Regions from separate parts of the Paenibacillus sp. JMULE4 genome, predicted to be linked through region 1. Evidence: predicted binding sites of a transcription regulator. Region 1 holds the regulator's gene; the other holds the start of a gene.
The links. The regulator Rex, encoded in region 1, represses fermentation and respiration genes when NADH is low (regulators of the CRP and FNR family bind a similar motif). The targets are predictions, from matches to a motif close to TTGTGAAATATTTCACAA.
Positions count from the first base shown of each region.

Region 2: a site for Rex is predicted at 3,532-3,549, ahead of qoxA (cytochrome aa3 quinol oxidase subunit II). Genes of this name have one in related genera too.

Region 1 covers NZ_SGWF01000011.1:811,702-822,656, reverse strand. The annotation lists gene EXW96_RS09325 (AAA family ATPase) at 1-165, opposite strand, end outside; gene EXW96_RS09320 (hypothetical protein) at 158-691, opposite strand; gene EXW96_RS09315 (cell wall elongation regulator TseB-like domain-containing protein) at 884-1,381, opposite strand; gene EXW96_RS09310 (amidohydrolase) at 1,414-2,712, opposite strand; gene EXW96_RS09305 (DUF47 domain-containing protein) at 2,986-3,438, shown strand; gene EXW96_RS27405 (hypothetical protein) at 3,452-3,604, shown strand; gene EXW96_RS09300 (inorganic phosphate transporter) at 3,656-4,657, shown strand; gene EXW96_RS09295 (redox-sensing transcriptional repressor Rex) at 4,704-5,327, opposite strand; gene dinG (ATP-dependent DNA helicase DinG) at 5,327-8,176, opposite strand; gene EXW96_RS09285 (tetratricopeptide repeat protein) at 8,264-8,905, opposite strand; gene panD (aspartate 1-decarboxylase) at 9,026-9,409, opposite strand; gene panC (pantoate--beta-alanine ligase) at 9,438-10,307, opposite strand; gene panB (3-methyl-2-oxobutanoate hydroxymethyltransferase) at 10,329-10,955, opposite strand, start outside.
Region 2 covers NZ_SGWF01000012.1:242,405-253,359, forward strand. The annotation lists gene qoxC (cytochrome aa3 quinol oxidase subunit III) at 1-503, opposite strand, end outside; gene qoxB (cytochrome aa3 quinol oxidase subunit I) at 493-2,469, opposite strand; gene qoxA (cytochrome aa3 quinol oxidase subunit II) at 2,459-3,502, opposite strand; gene EXW96_RS10805 (AI-2E family transporter) at 3,779-4,918, opposite strand; gene EXW96_RS10810 (MFS transporter) at 5,319-6,563, opposite strand; gene fmdA (formamidase) at 7,206-8,387, shown strand; gene EXW96_RS10820 (FmdB family zinc ribbon protein) at 8,493-8,795, shown strand; partial or broken gene EXW96_RS10825 (cbb3-type cytochrome c oxidase subunit I) at 9,376-9,756, opposite strand; partial or broken gene EXW96_RS27450 (cytochrome aa3 quinol oxidase subunit II) at 9,752-10,042, opposite strand; gene EXW96_RS10835 (LacI family DNA-binding transcriptional regulator) at 10,053-10,955, opposite strand, start outside.

The DNA.
Region 1 (10,955 bases):
CTCGGAACCGACATTCATGCCGTTGCGCACTCGGGTCATATACACAAAGGCTCCCAGAAAGGCCGCCATAAATACGATCGGAATGATATTCACACCAAGAAATAACAAAAATGCTATAAGAACAGGTACAACGCCAATCACGATTTCTTTACCGTACTTACTCATTAGGCCACACTCCCAATTTGACAGGCGTCCGTGGAAGCATCACATACTTGCTGTCCTTACCGTCCGTAATCGTAATGTATACGAATTTATCGTCCATTTCTGTCGTTGCTTGAATCCCTTCGCTTTTCGCCGTACGATCTTCAAGCGTTTTTGGAATTTGCGCATACTGCTTTGTTTCCATCGCCTGAGCGATCTCGAACAATGCCGACGACCACCACTGCTCCAGCCGTTCGGACGGTGGATTGACCACTTTGAGTTTCAACTCTTTGCTGCCGAGCGTCGAACGCCCTTCGTTCTGAATCCGGTGGTACACTTCCCGGAGACTTGTCCCCGGTGCGACCGCAAGCTCCAATTGTGCTTCGTTACCCGATAATTTTATAGATTCAAGTTCAACGCCGGGAATAGCTGACACGACTTTTTCAAGAGGGCTTTCCATAGCGTAACTTTGATATGCAAAATATCCGCCGAATAATAAGGAGGCTGAAACCAGAACACTCAATACAACAGGCAAAAGACGTAGTTTCATGAATCAACGTCCTCCTTTCGTAAATAGTATATCATAATATCCATACTCGAAGTATATCATATGATATATACTGATGGCGATGCAATGTGTGGAAAATACGTAAATGCTCTGAAAGAAAGCCAAAACACAAGGCCGCGAAAGGCATTGCTTCTTCAGCTTGCTCTCCCGCGGCCTGTATAACATCGCCTGCCGTTACTGTATGGATAACCTCCATGTATCCCGATGCAGTCCGTCTTTAAATGTATAAAAATCGTAAAAATATTGATCCCGCGAAGCGTTTTCCGGTTTCAGCTTGTAGAAAACTTCCCAAACCGGCTGCCCGTCTTGAACGCCGAGCATCACTCTGAGCACATCCGCCTGAGGATGCTTGGTCTTCACCAACGCTTCGGCCTGTCCCGCACTCAAACCGGCCGATCCCATTTCGGTTCGAATTTCATCTTCAGCCACCCACACATAAACCGGCTGTCCGATTTTATCTTCCCCATAGATGACGGTGTATGTTTTGTCGCCGACAAATCGTTCCACTTTGTTTGCCTTTGCCAATATGGTCTTCTCATACGCTGTTTGAACCGCCATTCGCTGAATGCCCCATTCACGTTCCGTCACCGCGCGAAAGGCTATGATCATTCCGATGCATAGGACTGCCGCCGCAAACACCGCAATTGCGGCGATCTTCCAGCTTTTGCTCACCGACGACTCTCCTCCTCTTTATTCCGTCCCCGTCAACCGGCAGTTAGCCGCTCAAAACATTGCTGCGCTTCAAATTTTATTTTTTCTTCATCCAATGTCAAGCACTCATTATTTCTGATAATCCATCGGCCGTCGATGCACACGTCGGTAACATCCCGGGAACTCGCCGCATAAACGACATGAGAAATCACATTCGTCCGAGGATAATAGTGAGGCTGCTGCATATCCAGCGCAATGAAATCCGCCTTCATTCCGGCCTTAAGCGCCCCTACATCCCCAAGCCATATCGATTGGGCGCCGTACAGCGTTCCGAGCTTTAATGCGTCCCAAGCCGGAACAGCTACGGGATCCCCTGACACACCCTTATGAATCAAGGCGGCTAAGCGAATTTCCTCCAGCATATCCAGGTTGTTATTGCTTGCCGCTCCGTCCGTCCCCAGCGAAACAATAACACCGGCCTTCAGCAGTTCAGGCACACGGGCTACTCCGCTCGCCAGCTTCAAATTGCTCCCCGGATTATGAGATACGCGCACGTCATGGTTTTTCAGGACGGCGATTTCCTCGTCTGTCAGGTGTACCGCATGCGCGACAAGCGTCGGCCTGGAGAATACCCCCAGCTTCTCCAAATGAGCCACGGGTCTTGCCCCGTACTGCTTTACATTTTCCTCCACTTCTCTTGCCGTTTCCGACATATGGATATGGATCGGAAGATTCAAGTCGTGCGCGGCCTGTACAATTCTTTCAATATAATCTGGAGGGCATGTATAAGGAGCATGCGGCGACATCATGGTCGTAATCCGACCGCCGGCTTGTCCGTGCCACGATTTGGCGAATTGGATCGCTTCCTCCAGCTTGGCATCCTGCTCCTCACGGGAGCACAAACCGATTACGCCGCGGGTCAGACAAGCACGTATACCGCTTTCCTCCGCAACCTCCGCCACTTCGTTCATGTGGTCGTACATGTCAACGAATGTTGTCGTTCCGCCCTTCAGCATTTCCAAAACCGAAAGCTTGGTCCCTGTCCGTACATCGTGCGCGGTAAATTTTCCTTCCATAGGCCACATTTTCTCCTGCAGCCATACCTGCAAGGCCAAATCGTCCCCATAGCCGCGCAAGAGCGACATGGCGGCGTGACCATGCGTATTGACCAATCCGGGCATATACAGCTTCCCGTTTCCATCGATCCGCTCATCGAATGTCGCCTCTAGCGAGGGAGCCTGCTCTCCTATATATGTAATCCGATTACCTTCCATTGTCATATATCCGTTAATGACAGGTGTTTTCTCATTCATCGTAATAAAAGTGCCGTTCTCAATGATTGTTTTTTTCATTAGACCCTTCCTTTCCCCTGCAAATTACAAGTCCGTTTCCAATGTACAACTTCAGCGCGGCAAAATCAAGGAGTCTAGTACTTATAACCACTTTTACCATTACATATCAGAAACAAATTTTTCATATCCTAACTCAAGAAATCTTCATTGCTTTCCATCAGCCGATTGTGTTATTTTTAATTTTGTGAAAAAATTGACGGCACGTTTCTACATATTTTTTATCTTCGCGATGTGATCTTCATTAATTTTTAACAATTTCGGGAGGCCAAAGCTATGCTTTTCACTAAAAAAAATGATACGGATTTTCTTCTCCTGCTGATTAACGCATCGGAGAACACGCTGCAAGCGGCACAAATGTTTCGCAATGCCGTCATGGGAGATCAGCCTCCGGCTGCCTTCTACCCGCAGTTGAAAGAACTGGAGAACAAAGGCGACCAAATCACGCATCAAATTTTCAAAGGGCTTAACAAAGTGTTTATCACACCTATAGATCGCGAAGATATCATGGAACTGGCCGCCAAGGTTGATGACGTCCTGGACGGGATCGAAGCTACCATTGCACGATTCGATTATTTGAACATCACCGTCTCCGACAAATATATGAGAGAATTCTCGGCGGTCATCGTCGCCAGCTGCCAGCACATCCTGGATGCGTTCAAGCTGCTTTCCAAAAGAAATATATGCAGCTCACGAGCATACGGTTCAAATCAACAGCCTGGAAAATGAAGCCGACCGTCTGATGCGCGAAGGCATCCGTGAAATTTTCACCAATCCAACGGACCCGTACCACGATTTCAAGCTAAAAGAGCTGTACGAGCGTTTGGAACAAACGACCGACGCATGCGAAGACGTAGCCAACATTCTGGAAAGCGTTGTGCTGAGATATTCCTGAACAGCCGTTGTGCCGGCCGCTAAGGAACCCCAGCATGCTTAGGAGGACATTATGTTAACTATACTTATCATCATCGTCGCCTTGGCGTTGATCTTTGACTTTATTAACGGCTTTCACGATACGGCCAACGCTATCGCAACCTCCATATCTACAAGGGCATTATCGCCGCGTTTTGCCGTATTTTACGCAGCGGTGCTGAACTTTATAGGTGCATTGTTTTCTTCAGAAGTTGCCAAAACCGTGGGCGGAAGCGTAGCGAATCCTGCTACGATCGAGAACGGCATGTATGTTGTTATCGCCGCCTTACTATCAGCCATTATCTGGAACCTGCTTACGTGGTATTACGGGATTCCCTCATCGTCATCTCATACGCTTATCGGATCGCTGGCCGGAGCGGTCATCGCCGGAGGCGGGCTTAGCAGCGTCAACTGGTCGGGATTCCAACAAATCGTACTGATTCTCATTTTATCGCCTATCGTTGCATTTGGCACCGGCTTTATCATTATGTGGATTATCCGTCAACTGATATTGGCGAGCGGCAATCAATCACGCTCCAAGCTTAACCGTACTTTCCGCGGCTTTCAGATTTTATCGGCCGGGCTGCTGTCCTTTTCTCACGGGGGGAACGACGCTCAAAAGGCCATGGGGATTATCGTATTCGGATTGGTTGCTCTCGGCTACCAATCGGATTTGGAAGTTCCGCTTTGGGTGAAACTTTCCGCGGCCACCGCTATGGGGCTCGGAACTTCGATCGGCGGCTGGAAAATCATTAAAACCGTGAGCAAAAAGCTGCTGAAGATTGAACCGATCAACGGCTTTGCCTCCGACCTGAACTCATCCATCGTGATTCAAACGTCCACCCATCTCGGGATGCCGCTTTCGACGACCCATGTCATTTCGTCATCGATTATCGGTACCGGTTCAGTCCTGAGATTTCATGATGTCAAATGGGGCACAGTCACCCGGATGGTCATGACCTGGGTCATCACGATCCCGATCAGCATGGTGCTGGCCTTTCTGATTTACAAAATTATTTTCCCCTTTATATCGTAAAAAAAGACAAGCCCGGTGCAACTGGATCATTGCACCGGGCTTCCTTTTATTCCTCCAAATAATAGGCCAGACTTTGCAGATCCGTCGTGAAATCCGCATGGTGTACGCGAACCCCGCTGGGCACCTTGATAATCATCGGAGCAAAGTTGAGAATGGCTTCCACCCCTGCCTCGACAAACTGGTTGGCCACATGCTGCGCCTCCATGGCAGGAACAGTTATGATCCCGATCCGCACCTTCAGCGCTTGAATCGTATCGCAAAGCTCCTCCATCGGTTTTACCTTCAAATTGTTGATCGATTCTCCGATTTTTGTTTTTTGGGAGTCGAACACGGCCACAATTTTCATGTTATCCTTAAGATAAGCGTTATAATTGCATAACGCCCGGCCCAGATTCCCTGCACCGACCAATGCAACCGGGATCACCTTGTCGATCTTTAATATTTGCCGGATTTTTTCAATCAGATAGTCCACATCGTATCCAATGCCCTTTTTCCCGAATTCTCCGAAATAGGCCAAATCCTTGCGGATTTGAGCAGGGTTTAAATCCAGCTTTTGCCCCAGGTCCTGAGAGGATACCGTTTGTACGTTTTTCTTGCTGAGTTCATTCAGAAATCGGAGATAGATCGGAAGCCGACGAACAACCGCTTCGGATATTTTCGGAGTTTTCATTATGCATTTTCACCCATCCACTGCTTTATTCTTGGTACCAACTGATTCGAATTCATGTGCTCGATCTTCGGGCCTGGCAGCGAATATAAGAAATACTTGCCATAGTTCGTATCGATAACGCGAGTGTCGTATATAATCACAATTCCTTTATCCGAAGCCGTTCGCACCAGACGTCCGAAGCCTTGCTTGAAGCGAATGACCGCCTGGGGTACGGACAGCTTCATAAAAGGATTCTGGTTCTTTTGCTTCAGCTTTTCCATCTTCGCTTCAACAAGCGGATGATTCGGAGGCTGAAACGGAAGCCTCACAATCGCCAGACAGCTGAGCGCATCGCCGGGAATGTCCACACCTTCCCAAAAGCTGCTCGTCCCAAGCAGCACACTGGCTGGGTTGCTTTGAAATAACCGGGTCAGCTTGCTTCGGTTGCTGCTGTCTACGCCTTGACCAAGTACGGTCACTCCGAATGAAGAGAGCATGTCCTTCAATCCCGCATGAGCGACCTTGAGCATCCGGTTGGATGTAAACAATACCAGCATCCGGCCGCGCGTTTCGAGCGCCACTTCCGCCAGCGACGGCACCAGCTTGTCCAGAAATTCCTTCTCGCCGCTGGCTCCCCGCAGCGTCGGAAAATCCCGGGGTATGGCGACCAGCGCCTGCTTGCGGTAATTGAAGGGCGATGGCAGCTGAACGGTTTTGAGCTTACCGTCCGGATCCCCGTAAGCCAGCCCCAGCTGCTCGCAGGTGTAATCAAACGATTTGCCGACCGAAAGCGTAGCTGAAGTCATAATCACGCTGTCCTTCACTCCGAAAAAGGTTTGACGCAGCATTTCGCTGACATCTACCGGCACACAGAAGAGCTGAAGCGAACGGTTCTTATTGTACATGCCGCCTTCGAGCCAGTAGACATAATTGTCATCGGGCATCGTCATAAAAAAATGCAGCGCATCCCGATGCCTGTACAGCTCCTTCACGGTTCCGGTCAAATCGGTGATCGAGCTTTGCACATCGTATTCGTCCTGAACCTCTTTGATTTCCATGATCATCCGGTCAAGCCGGTGCAATGCTTCATTGAAATGAAGCTGCATGTTCTCCTCTAAGATCAGCAGCTTGTCCCAGCCGGCGGGCAGCTTGTCCTTCTTCACCCGGTACACGAACGAGCTGCCCTCCGTTTGGCTGCCATCCCCCCCGGAAACAAGCAGTTGATAGAGCAGTTCGGTCAGCTGATCCCATTCCTCTTTTAGCTGCACCAGCTTCTCCACGGCCTGATCGATCATTGCGCACCAGCCTTGCGACCGTTCTTCCTCAAATTTCTGCAGCCGCAAGCGCAAGGAGGACAACTGGCCGGACCGGGAATCTTTATATAACCAATGCAGCGTATTCATCAATCCATGGTAGTGCAGGTCAATGCCCAAATGCTTGCCGGCCACTTCTTCAAAATGATGCGCCTCATCGATCACCAAATGTTTATATGCGGGCAGCAGCCGGTTTTCCGCTTTCGTATCCGTGAACAGCATCGAATGGTTTGTAATGATGACATCCGCCGTATTGGCGTCATGCCGGGCACGATGGTAAAAGCATTTTTTAAACCAGGGACATGCACGGTTCAAGCATGAATCCGCATCGCTTGCCACCGTATGCCAGAACTGTTGGCCTTTGTTTCCAAAATGAAGCTCCTCTTCATCTCCGCGCGCTGTCTCCCCAAGCCAAACCAGCATTTGACCTGCGGTGATCCGGTCGTCCCATCCGTGTTCAAAATCAAGCGAGTTCAGTTTTTGTTCGAATTTGCGCAAGCACAAATAATGGCTTCGGCCTTTGAAAACGGCCGCTTTGAAATGAACCGGAAATAAGCTTTCGAGCAACGGCAGATCCCGTTCCCGCAGCTGCTCTTGAAGATTGATCGTGTGGGTACTTATCAGTATTTTTTTGTCCTGCTTTAAACCGTAATATAGCGAAGGAATCAAATAGCCGAGCGATTTTCCGGTTCCCGTTCCCGCTTCAATAATAAGATGCTTGCCCTGCTCGAAAGCCGATTCCACTTCTCTCAGCATCGTAACTTGAGCTTCCCGGTCCTCATAGGCGTCAAAACGCTGCTTTAGGACCTGCTTCAGCTGATGGTAGAACGAATCAAAGTCTTCCGGCAGTTCGCCCGCCATTTTCTCATCATTTTCCGGCTCCTCCGCCCCCCAATCATTCACATTCAAAGCAAACTGGCGGAAATAGCGGTCCGAGTCCGTATCCAGCGGATTATGCAGTTCCTTATGCTGTCTCATTTCCCGAATAAACCAGCCAAAATCGTTAGCGGAGTCCTCGAAGAGCAATTCTAATCTCTGAAGTGTAAGCAGAGGAAGCGATTGAAAGCGTTCCATGCACTGGAGCCAGATGAGCGCCGTAGCTTCGGCATCGCTGTCGGCTTGATGCGGCCTGTCGTGCTTGATCCCGAAGGCATGACTGACCATGGATAGCTGCAGACTGGACAGGCCGGGATAAAGAATTCGAAGAGCATCTATCGTATCCAGCACTCTGCCGTCGAATGCAAAATATCCGCTTTCATCCAAAGCCCGCTGCAGAAACGCCAAGTCAAAAGGCGTATTGTGTCCCACCAGCACAGCATCCTGCAGCAGCGGCACCATCTCCGCGATCACACTTTCAATGTCCGGTGAATTCTTCACCATCTCGTCATCAATACCCGTTAGCGAGGTAATAGAAGAAGGTATACTCATGCCCGGGTTGACGAGTGAAGTATACCTGTCCGTAATTTCATAATCGTTTATAATAAAGAGCCCGACTTGGATAATTCGATCCGAAGCCGTGCTCCCGGTCGTTTCAAAATCCAAAACCGCAAATTTCATTGGTAGCTAGTCAATCCCTTCGTTCCCACTATTTCTATAGGATAACAAGATTACGGGCAAAAGGGAATAGCAAACTTAACCTGCGGTTTAAGAAGGTACCCGCGAGTTGGAAAAAGCAAATTCCAGCCCGCCCTTTTTCTCGCAACACACGCCCGAATCCAGCAGCGGTTGAACGCTGGCGGGATAAGTACGATAAGCCATATTGAAAAATTCGCAGGCCTTCTCCATATTGCGCTGCTCGGCTTGGATGCATCCCAATACATTATAAGAGATGGCCTTTATCTGCATATTTTCCGTGAGCTGTGTCAAAAAATGAAAGTGTGCATAGCTTTCATTCGTTTCTCCTTTGCGAAGATAAGACATCGCAAGATAGATGCGCGCCAGGGTAAAGTCCGGTTGGTGTTTGACCAGCTTATCGAATTCTTGAATCGCATCATCAAACATATGGAGCTTATAATAGCCCTGGCCGCGAATAAACCAATCCGTTCGTTTACCGGAAAGTTCCGGATCAAGCGGGTCAGCCGTTCCAAAAGAAACCCCCGGAACACTCATGAGCTTGCCCAGCTTTTCTTCGAAAAGCATCCATTCCTCAATGCAATTGTCGCTCATCGCCTTTAGCGCCCGCAGCTTTTCCTGCAATTGTTTACGTTTGTTGCCTGTAGAGGACGGGTATTCCGATATCACGTCATCGAGCATTTCGTTCATGGAAGCAAAAAGATGTTTAAACATTTCTCTAAGCACCCACCTTTACGCTTCTCGCTGACCATAGTCAGGGGCTTATTGATCCCTGCCTCGGCCCTCGACTTATTGTATCTTCATTGTTTGTCTCCCCGCCCTGTTTCATTCTCTCTACAGCACTGTGGAATGAATTTCTTCTTTCAGCACACTGATGACTTTATTCTGATCGCCCATGATCGCAATACGGGGAGTATGCGATCTCGCTTCCTCGTCGGACAGCATTACGTAAGATAAAATGATGACCGTATCTCCCGGATGGACCAGTCTGGCCGCCGCTCCGTTCAAACAGATGACGCCGGAGCCGCGGGGTCCCGGAATGATATACGTTTCGAAGCGCGCACCGTTATTGTTGTTGACGATTTGCACTTTTTCGTTCGGCAGCATATCGACGATATCGAGCAAATCCTGATCGATCGTAATGCTGCCGACATAGTTCAGGTTTGCTTCCGTTACGGTTGCACGGTGAATTTTGGATTTCAGCATGGTGCGAAACACGGCTTCCGCCTCCTGTACATATATGTTCTTACGCCCTCAGGTGAAACAAACGGTTATCGATCAGACGGGTGCTCCCGAATTTTACGGCCAAGGCCACAATGATTCGATCGGCCTCCGACAAAGCGCGGATCGGTTCCAATGCCGGATAGCTCAACACTTCCGCATAATCAATCTCGGCGAGCGGAGCCGTGCGAATGGTTGCGGTCACGGCTTCACGCAGCTCGTCAGCCGAGAGTCCGTCGCGCTTGTCCCGGATCATCCGCTCCGCGGTATCGAGCGCCTGAGACAAGACGACAGCCTGACGCCGCTGCTCCGCAGTTAAGTATACGTTGCGCGAGCTCATGGCCAGTCCATCGCTTTCCCGAACCGTAGGACAGGGTACGATCGTGACAGGGATATTCAGGTCATAAACCATCTGTTCAATGACAGCCACCTGCTGTGCGTCCTTCATTCCGAAATAAGCGTAATCCGGCTGCACGATATTCAACAGCTTGGTCACGACCGTCGCAACCCCGTCAAAGTGCCCGGGACGTGAAGCTCCGCACAGCCGCTGCGTTATTCCGGAGACAGAAACGATCGTTTTGGTGGGAGCAGGATACATCTCCTCTACTTGCGGGAAAAAGACAATATCGGTTCCGGCGGCACGCGCGATAGCCATATCCCGTTCTTCATCCCTCGGATACCGGCTGAAATCCTCATTCGGTCCGAACTGAATGGGATTAACGAAAATGCTGAGCACAACGACATCGCACTCCCGCCGCGCGGTGTCAAGCAGCGATTGATGGCCTTGATGAAGATATCCCATCGTGGGTACAAATCCGATTCGAGCCTCCGGCCGATTCCATCGGGTCTGACGGATGAATTGCCTAAGCTCCTGTATATGCTTTACGGTATGCATAAGTCCCTTTTCTCCGATCTTTTAACTTCTGGGGGAAGCAGCGCTTCCGTACAAGCTTGCCGCAAATTCTTCTTCCATACGGAACGTATGCTCTTGAGCCGGGAAGCGGCGTCCTTTCACTTCATCGACATATTGGCGGATGCCGCTGCGGATCAATTCGCCTATCGACGCGTACTGCTTGACAAAACGTTTCGGATGCAGCTCTCCTCCATACCCGAGCAAATCGTGAAATACTAGGACTTGGCCATCACAGGAAGCGCCTGCCCCAATGCCTATCGTAGGGATGGAAAGCTGTTCGGTGACATGTGCCGCAAGCTGATCGGTGACCAGCTCCAGCACAATCGCAAAGACTCCGGCCTCCTCCAATGCCTTCGCATCATCCATTAACTTTTGTGCAGCCGCGGGGGTTTTCCCCTGGATCTTATAGCCTCCGATTTGATGGATGGATTGGGGAGTCAGACCGATGTGTCCCATAACGGGAATCCCCGCTTGCACCAAGGCTTTCACGGCTGGCACGATTTCCGTGCCGCCTTCCATTTTTACCGCTTTGCTGTGCCCCTCCTGCATTAGCCTGGCCGCGTTCTTCAACGTTTCATCGATACTTCCGTGATAGGTCATAAAAGGCAAATCCGTTACGACAAAGGTCGT
Region 2 (10,955 bases), on a different contig from region 1:
ACCGGAGTCAAGCCTCTTTGCAGAAGCTGAATAATGATCATGATCCCCCAGCCGATCCCCAAGGTCACGTGCGCACCGTGAGTTCCGAGCAGAACGAAAAAGCTGGACAGGAAGGCGCTCGTTTGCATGGTGGCGCCCAAATGAACGTAGTGGATGAATTCGTTCACTTCCATATAGAGAAACCCGATCCCCAGCAGGAAAGTAACTGCCAGCCAACCGATCAAGCCTTTGAGATGATTTCGGCGCATTTCGAAGATAGCTAAACCGCAGGTAAAGCTGCTGGTCAACAGCAATAGGGTTTGAATCATGACTTCTTTGATCATAATAATGTCCTGATGGGTCGGACCCCCTGCATACCGTTCGTAAAGCACGCCGTACACACCGAAAAGCGTCGAGAACAAGACGATCTCAGCCCCGAGGAAAATCCAGAATCCGAGAACATTCATCCGGTTTTGTGCGGTTTGATATTCCAAAGGCTGCGTTGTGTTGACATTAGCCGACATACCGGTTCACCTCTCCTTCCCTGTTTCTCCAAGCCTGCTCCGTCATTTCAATTTCTTCCTTATGCACGTGATAACCGTCGTCGTAGTCGAAAGAGCGGACGATCATTCCGACAATAATGCCTACAGCCGCAACTGCCGCCGCCATGTGCCATTCGAATACCAGAAAGAATCCGGTAATGCCGAACACCACGCACATGATAAACGGAAGTCCCGTATTGCTGGGCATATGAATCTCTTCAATTTCCTCTTTTTTAAGTGTCAGGCCTACGTTGTTCTTTTTCATATGCCAGAAGGCATCCTGTGTCGTTACTTCCGGAAGCTTGGTGAAATTATAATGCTGAACCGGCGAAGCGGTAGCCCACTCCAGTGTTCTCGCATCCCACGGGTCACTGGATACGTTGCGGTCCGCATAGCGAATACTCCAGTAAATGTTATAACAGAAGACGGCAAAACCTATCGCCAGGATCACGGAGCCGATCGCCGACACCAGGAACAGCGGAGCGAAGCCCGATTCCGCCGAGTAAGTGTAAGCCCGTCTTACCGCACCGTCCAAACCAAGGAAGAACATCGGAAAGAACGTAATATTGAAGCCGATGACAAACAGCCAGAAGTGCCATTTGCCGATTTTTTCATTCAGCATGTGACCGAACATTTTGGGCCACCAGTAGTATAGGCCGGCAAATACGGCAAATACTACACCTGGAATCAGAACGTAATGGAAATGCGCGACCAGAAAAAGCGTATTATGATACTGATAGTCGGCCGCACCCATGCCCAGCATCACGCCCGTGACCCCGCCGATCACAAAGCAGGGTATAAAAGCCAGCGCCCACAGCATCGCGGTCGTCATTTTGATGCGGCCTTTGCGCATCGTAAACAACCAGTTAAACATTTTGACGCCTGTCGGAACGGCAATCAGCATCGTCGTAATCGAGAAGAACGAGTTGACCAACGCTCCCGCGCCCATGGTGTAAAAGTGGTGCACCCACACGACCATACTGAGAATGGCAATCCCCAGAATGGAAAATACCATCGATTTATAGCCATAAAGCGTTTTGCGGGAGAAGGTCGCAATGACTTCGGAGAAGATTCCGAACGCCGGGAGTATGACAATATATACTTCCGGGTGAGCCCAAAGCCAGAACAGGTTCGCCCACAGCATATCCAGACCGCCGCCGGATAAGGTAAAGAAATGGGTGCCGTACAACCGGTCGAACGTCATCAGGGCAAGCGCCACCGTAAAGATCGGGAAGGCAGCCACAATGATTACGGATGTGATTAATGTCGTCCAGGTGAACATCGGCATTTTCATTAAAGTCATGCCTTTGGTTCTCATTTTGAGAATGGTGACGATAAAATTGATCCCTGTCATCAGCGTGCCGATCCCTGCGATCTGCAGAGCAATGGCATAATAGTTGTTGCCTATGCCGGGACTGAATTCTTTACCCGCAAGGGGGAAGTAGGAAGTCCATCCCGCATCGGGAGATCCGCCGATTACAAACGAGATGTTAAACAGCATCGCACCGCTGAAGAACAGCCAGAAGCTCCAGGCGTTCAATTGCGGGAAAGCCACATCCCTCGCTCCGATTTGCAGAGGAATAATGACGTTCATCAATCCGATCAGGAACGGCATCGCCATGAATAGAATCATAATCACACCGTGCGTCGTAAAAATTTCGTTGTAATGCTGAGCGTTCAAAAACTGCAATTCCGGCCTGGACGTTTGCGCCTTCATTAACAAGCCGTCCATGCCTCCGCGGAAAAACATCAGAACAGCGGAGATGATATACATAATTCCGATCCGTTTATGGTCGACGGTGGTCAGCCATTCCTTCCACAGCCATCTCCACCTTTTGAGATAAGTCAGTGTTGCGACAATCCCGATTATGGTCAAAAGAATGGCAATCTGAGAACCTAGAATTAACGGATCCCCCGTTATAAAAAACTCATCCCATTTAATGCCCATGATGCCCACCTCCGTCGGTGATACTCTGTTCTTTCTGCTCTACAGGACTGGTTTCTTTGTTCCCGGGATTACCTTTGTTCCCGGTGTTATCTATGTTCCCTGCGTTCCCTTTGCCTTTGTTCTGATAATTATCTTCTTCCTCAAACACTTTGCCCTGATAACCGTGATACCTGTACAGCTCAGGATGGGTGTACGTCAAGGAATCGGGCTCCGCATGGTTAACCCATTCCAGATGCGTATTGGAAAAAGTCAATCGTCCCAAATGAGTCGGTCTCAACAGCTCTTCATATTTTTCTTCCGTCAGCTTCGGAGCGGTATTGGCGACATCCTTTACCCATTGGTCAAAATCCTCTTGGGTTTGAGCCAACACCTCAAATTCCATATCCGCATATCCCCGGCCGTTGAAGTTGGTGTTCCGGCCTAAATACGAACCGGGATGATCCGCGACAAGATACAATTGCGTCTGCATTTTGCCCATCGTATATTTTTGTCCGCCTAAAGCCGGAACCCAGAAAGACTGCATGGTGCTGGCCGACGTTAATTTAAACAAAATAGGCGTATCCTCCGGTATATTGACATAGTTGACGGTCTCGATCCCCTGCTCCGGATAGCTGAAGATCCATTTCCAATCCGCCGAGGTGACATGAATCGTAATCGGCTTTTTTTCCTCATAGCCCTTGGGGACTTCCTCCAAATCATACAGCGTTGTTACCGTAGGGATCGTCAAGGCGACAACGATGAGGATCGGAATCGCGGTCCAAATGACCTCAAGCAGCGTACTGCCGTGCTCCTCCGGCGGCTCATAATCTTTATTTTCAGGCCTCTCGCGATATTTCCACACAATATAACCGAACAGCCCGAACACGACGACAACGACAAGCAGCATCCAAATCAATGACCAGTTAATCAGCTCCATAATGCTTCTGGCCACAGGTCCCTGGGGTTGAAAAACAACCAGATTCGGTTCGCAGCCGCTTAGCAGCACAACCAAAATGATTGCCAGTGGAGAAAATAGTAGCTTGCGGTAATTCATGGTGGCTCATCTCCTTTCAGAAACAGAGATTGCGAAAAATTTCACAATCTGTTCAAAATCTTTGTGATTCATTTCACTTGATAACTAGATCATAGCACGGCCTTTTCAAGGAAAGTGTTACAGATCGGTTAAAACTGTGACAAATCCGGGAATTTACTTGTTTCATAAAAATTCTGAAGGGAGCCAAACCGCTCGAGAAAACGCCGTGTTCATTCGGATCGCCAAAACGGCAAAAAGACATCCTCTCAGGGATGCCTTTATTCTCAAATAGCCATATCAATCTACAGGTGTATATAACCCGGATCGTTCCTTCATCCATTCGAACAAGTGAGAAACAATGACTTTCAATACGGCATAGCCGGGAACGGCCAAGATCACGCCAAGCACTCCGAATAAGTTGCCTGCCGTTAAAATAACAAAAATGATCGTAATCGGATGAATCTGCAGCGTTTTGCCCATAATTTGCGGAGAGATGAATTTGCCTTCAATTAACTGAACAATGGTCCAGATCACGATCATTTTCAGCAGCATGACCGGTGAAGTCACCGTGGCCACGATCAGAGCCGGTGTGATGGCAATCGCCGGACCCAAATAAGGTACGATACTCGTACAGGCCGCTACGATCGCCAGGACAAGGGAATATTCCAAACCGATAATGCGGTAGCCCACGTATAATAAGAAGCCGATGCAGCAGCTGACGATGATCTGTCCCCGGATATAAGAACTGATCTGATTATTCATCTCGATCATCACCCGGTGCGTTTCATCGCGAAGCGCTGTAGGTATGAAGCCCAAAATATATTGTGGGAGCTTTCGTCCGTCCTTCAGCAGATAAAACAATATAAACGGTACGATAATGACAGCGAGAATGGTTTCCGTTACAGCCCCCACAAAGCTTCCGATACTCGCTCCCGCACGATTCACAATTGCGGAAACTCTGGATGACAGGCTGTTCATCCAGTCGGTTGAGCTCGTACCCAGCGTTTGCTGAAGCTGATTGAAAATCGGACTGCCTATGAGCTGCCTGAACCTGGTTTCGAACTCTTTGCTGTATCTGGGGATGTTATCCATCAGCCCGAGTACTTGTTCGCGGATAAGCGGTACAACCGTCACCAGGAGCAGGGTAATCCCACAAATAATGACCAGATACAGAAGGAAGATCGCATAAACCCGTTTGATCCTCTTTCTCTCCATCCAATTGACAATAGGATTGAGTAAATAAAAGGCGATTCCTGTGAGGAGAAGCGGAAGCAGCACGGTCTTGACCAGCACAACGAGAGGCGCGAATACGTAAGGGATTTTGTTTAGTACCAAAATGTTTAAGCCGATCAAAAGCAAGATCATTAAAAACAAGACGAATTTATTATTTAGAAAGAAACGTCTAAACGTATTCGTCCTATGACGCGGATCCCCCATGCGGTTTAATCCTCCTGACTATTCGGCAATGGTTAACTGCGGCATTCACTTTCTACATAGAATAACTTTTATTTGAGGAAAGAACAAGCAACAATTCACAAGAGCCGGAAAGCAGCATGAAATGTGCATAACTTCCATTGTGGATATGTTAGTATGTTTCAAAAAAACGAACCACAGCCTCTATAGATCAGATGTTAATTTTGTGGATAAGCCTGTGGATAATGCAGCTTAAAACCCGTTATTTCTCCATAAAACAAACAGACCGCCCCAAAAGGGACGGCCTCGACAGCTATCATTTTAGACCAATGGGTTTATATGCTCACGACCGGGCCTGATCCGATGATTCCATCGGCTGCCGGATCAATCATGCGGTTTGGTTGGGCATCTGGGCATCGCCTGATTACCCCGACTTCCTCTCGGTTTTCCATTTCCATTTATCGAGGGTCATCGCGGAACCCGACATGGAAGGAACCATATGAAAGCGAACGGCCAGCATAGTCCCGAACACAATCAAAATCATGCCCGTCGCGACAAAAATCCAATGAATATTAACGAACATCCCCATGCCGCCTCCAAGCAGCGGTCCGATCATCGATCCCAATTGATTCGCGCTCTGGGTAAAACCGAACGACCTTCCACGAAAGTCCGGGTCCGTACTGCGAACAGCAAGAGTATTGACCGAAGGCACCACCGCAGCGATAAATAAGCCGAACAGGAACTGAATAACCGTAAAAAGCCATAACTGCTGGACGAAATATTGCAGGCAGACGACCCCGCCTCCGATAATCAAGCCCAGATGCAGCACCGTCCGGTAGCCGTATTTCTCTCCAACCTTCCCCCAATACGGTGAAGCGATAATACCTGCAATCCCAATAAGAGAAAAAATAATGCCGGAGGTCAGTACGGTGCCTTGCAAGTTGCCTTGAAGATCGGCAATATGAAGCGCCAGCATAGGCTGGATCATATTGATGCATAACTGAAAAACGACAAGCACGGACAACAATTGAAGAAATGTGCGGTTGCGCACAGCCATTCTGAAGCTGTCGGCCAGTTTGACACTTTCACCGGGAGCCGCTTTGCCTGTTTCCTTTATCCAGATGAGCACCGCTACCGTTGCGAGGAAGATGATGGAGGCGGAAACGACAAATGACATCCGCATTCCAAACCAGTTGGCAAGCAGCCCGCCGAACAAGGGACCGATAATCCCTCCCGTCATCGTTCCCGCCTGCATCAAACCAAGAGAGAAGCCCATCTTGTTCTCCGGAACGCTTGAAGCTACGATAGCCATGGAAGCCGGGACGAACCCTCCCACAAAACCGTGTAATAAACGGGCTCCCATAAGCTCCCATGGATTGGTTACGAGCGCGAACAGCGCATAAACGATTGCAAGAGAGAAGCCTGCCCGTATGACCATTCGCCGTTTCCCGTATTTATCCGCCATGGAGCCCCAGAACGGAGCCATGACCGCACCTACCAGGAACGATGATGAATAGATCACACCGGCCCACAAATGAACATTGCCCTGCTCCACACCCAAATCAAACAGAAACAAAGGCAGGAACGGCACCGCCATCGTATAGCTGGAACTGCAAAAAAGCACTCCTATCCACAAAATGATTAACGTTCGTTTCCATGATTCCAACATACTTCACTTCCGATTTTATAAATTGATGGACTATAATGCAAAACCCAAACCAACAGATCCAGCGATGGTTTTTGGAACTGGATCAGTATATTCCCCTCTATATTTCTATATCTTTTCAAAAGAAATTGCGTTTCTATAGTTTATGCTAACTCGAACTGTAAAAAGAAGCCATGGATATCCTTACTATGAATCATGGACAATATTACTTTTTTAGGTAAATGCAAAAAAACCGAAAGAGACCACCTTTATCCAGGTGTTTCATCTTTCGGCTCATCAGAAATTCGTTGATGTATTTTTTTCAACCCCTTCGGAAAGTATAAAAACAGCACTTGAGGAATACGCCGCTTTTCGGGCATACTGCTAAAATAAGGTCAGGCCTGGTGAACGCTCCGTCAAATTACGCTCCAGCCTCACTCATTTTTGCCAAATGGTTTATAAGAAAAAACAAATTTGATTGGACAGAAATAATATCTCCGTCATTCTCTATATATAGTTTGAGGGGCGAGAATGTCGGAAAGGCAAGAGGGGCTTGTATGAGTTGATCGACATAAGGGGCAGACGAACTTTTCATTTCGACCTTCCCCTTTTTGATCATGGTATCGTTCCCTTTCATTGACTTCATTCGTTAAGGAGGAGATTTGAATGGCTGATGTATTGTTTCGTGTAGATTTAAACAAACCGATGGAGGAGCAGGAGACTCCCGGGCATAACCGCTGGCATCCCGATATCCCGGCCACCGTGTCAGTCAATCCGGGAACGGAATTTCGCATGGAGTGCAAAGACTGGACGGATGGTCAAATTCAGAACAACGACGATCCGTCTGATATTCGGGATGTGAATTTGCATCGCGTACACGTGTTAAGCGGACCGGTCTGGGTCAACGGTGCGGAGCCGGGAGATTTGCTTGTTGTGGACATTCTGGATATAGGTACCTTTGCGGAGTCGCAATGGGGATTTAACGGCATTTTTGCCAAGCAAAACGGCGGCGGGTTTCTGACGGATCATTACCCTGATGCGGCGAAATCGATATGGGATTTCCACGGGATTTACGCTACCTCCCGCCATATACCGGGCGTTAAGTTTGCCGGAATTTTACATCCCGGATTAATCGGAACCGCCCCTTCCCATGCCTTGCTGGATAAATGGAACAAACGGGAAAAGGAGCTTGTTGCTAAGAATCCTGACCGAGTGCCCGGATTAGCTAACCTGCCTTCACCGGATAGCGCTGTACTCGGCTCGCTGAAGGGGGAGAAATTCAACCGGATTGCCCGGGAAGCGGCGCGTACGGTTCCGCCTCGGGAGCATGGCGGCAACTGTGACATTAAAAATCTGTCCAAGGGCACGCGAATTTATTTCCCCGTCTTCGTTGACGGTGCCAAGCTTTCATTAGGCGATCTTCATTTTTCACAAGGGGATGGTGAGATCTCCTTCTGCGGCGGCATCGAAATGGCCGGTTGGGTGGATCTCCATGTCGATCTCATCAAAGGAGGGATGGCCAAATACAATATCATCGAAAATCCCGTATTTAAGCCTGGGCCGGTTGATCCTCATTACTCGGAGTTTCTCGTATTCGAGGGCATTTCCGTCCATGAGACAACGGGGGAGCAGCATTACCTTGACGCCCACATCGCGTACCGCCGAGCGTGCTTGAACGCTATCGACTATCTGAAAACGACAATGGGCTTAACCGGCGAACAAGCTTACATGCTGCTCAGTACGGCCCCGGTTGAAGGCCGGATCAGCGGTATCGTCGATGTTCCGAATGCCTGCTGCACCCTTTGGATACCGACCTCCATCTTTGACAGGGATATTCTCCCCAGTTAGTAAGGTTGTAGGAGGAAAGCAAAACCAATCGTGAATGCGCGGGGCACCATCCGATGGGTAGCCCCTTTGCTCCACCGATGAACAGGCTCAAGAGGAGATGACGATATGCCGCAATATGAGTTTGTATGTCAAAACTGTGGACCGTTCGTACAGTGGATGAGCATGAGCAGCGTCAAGGAAAGTATTCCTTGTGTCACCTGCGACAATCCAGCCAATCGGATGTATACGCCGCCCGGTGTTATTCTGACGCCTTATGCGCTGCGCCGCCGTGTGGAACAAAGTGCAGTACCGAAGGTGGTCAGGCGGGAACAGGACGCTCATCACCATGGACACAGCCACAACCATTCCCCGCATCGCCAAGGAGGCCATCATCACACAGCAAACCGTCCCTGGATGGCGGGACATTAACGTGCTGTAAAGCTGAAAATCAGCGCAGCAGAGAGCGAAAAAGTAAAATCGTCGGCTGATAAGTTGAATTTCAGCGTAACAGCCAGCAGCAAAGTAAAATGGCCACTTGTAAGGTTGATTTTCAGCGCAGTGGCCAGTGTGCGGCTCGAACCGAGGGTCGTGATCTGTAAGCGGCTTAGCGGCTGGAACCCATGCCCATCCCTCCCAATGCAGTTTAGATAAGGGCCGGCAGCCGGGTTTTTCTTAAAAGACGAGCATAAAAAAGCTTAAGCACTTCTTGGATGAGGAGCTTAAGCTTTTTTCATTTGGAGTTTAATCAAAATATGGAATTGCCGTTTAAAAAGTTTACAAATCCGATCGGATAGTGATAGTGTAAAATATTACATTACAGGAGGGAATGACAGATGAGTATGAAAAAGAACAACGTAGGCCTGACACTTAAAAAAGAGGAAATTGAAGAGATTCATATGCCCAGCAATACGGGACTTCCGTTTATCATGTGCGTGGTGTTCGGCATTACCGGATTCTTTCTGGTATTCGAATGGCACATGGCGGCGGCAGTTGCGGCTGTAGGCATACTCGCTCCGATTTGCAGAGGAATAATGACGTTCATCAATCCGATCAGGAACGGCATCGCCATGAATAGAATCATAATCACACCGTGCGTCGTAAAAATTTCGTTGTAATGCTGAGCGTTCAAAAACTGCAATTCCGGCCTGGACGTTTGCGCTTTCATTAACAAGCCGTCCATGCCTCCGCGGAAAAACATCAGAACAGCGGAGATGATATACATAATTCCGATCCGTTTATGGTCGACGGTGGTCAGCCATTCCTTCCACAGCCATCTCCACCTTTTGAGATAAGTCAGTGTTGCGACAATCCCGATTATGGTCAAAAGAATGGCAATCTGAGAACCTAGAATTAACGGATCCCCCGTTATAAAAAACTCATCCCATTTAATGCCCATGATGCCCACCTCCGTCGGTGTTACTCTGTTCTTTCTGCTCTACAGGACTGGTTTCTTTGTTCCCGGGATTACCTTTGTTCCCGGTGTTATCTATGTTCCCTGCGTTCCCTTTGCCTTTGTTCTGATAATTATCTTCTTCCTCAAACACTTTGCCCTGATAACCGTGATACCTGTACAGCTCAGGATGGGTGTACGTCAAGGAATCGGGCTCCGCATGGTTAACCCATTCCAGATGCGTATTGGAAAAAGTCAATCGTCCCAAATGAGTCGGTCTCAACAGCTTCCAAACGTTACTTCGTTTTGGACGGGGTCGATCCCCGGATGATTAATTTACCCGGAAGTTCAATGGTTTCCGCGGGGGATTGATCGCCCATAATCCGCTTAAGCACACGCTCCATGGCATTGACACCGATTTCATAGGTAGGCTGTGCAATGGTTGTAATTCCGGGAGGAATGACCGGAGCCCAGTCCAGATCGTCAAAACAGGCTACTGCAATATCCTCAGGGATCCGGAGCCCCTTCTGCTGCAGGACGTTCAGTATTTTCAGCTGCATGACACCGTTTACCGCAAACAATAATCGGAATTGGCCCTGGGAGCTTGACAGATAGGCCTCAAGCTTTTGCTCCAATTGTCCATTCTCCCGGAAATCAACGACATAAACATCCGTGATGCTGGGATGGTTCGCTTGTGCAAGAAACTGGTGAAAGGTGTTGGAGCGTTCGTTGCGTGAACTCACCTTCTCAACCGGCTGTGTAAAGAACGCTATTCTTTCATATCCTTGCTGCAGGAAAAAACGCATGGCTTCCGTGGTGGCTTGAACATTATTCGTAACGACCGTATCAAAGCCGAGCTCCGGCATTTTACGGTCAACCAGTACGACCGGCGTTTGTTCCTCAGCCAGTTCGTGCAAGTACTCATTATTGTGGCCGGTTGAATTGATGATCAATCCGTCAATCCGATGGGCTTGAAGCATCATGATGTATTCCTTTTCCTTCACCGGGTCATTATCTGTATTGCACACCATCAGGCTGTATCCATGCTTCGTGCAAACATCCTCCACGCCGCGTAATATCGAAGTCGAAAAAGGGTTGGTGATATCGGCGACAATCATCCCGATGGAGAAGCTGCGATCCCGTTTTAGCCCGCGCGCCATCCGGTTTGGTCTGTATTTCAGATCGGCAATCGTTTGTTC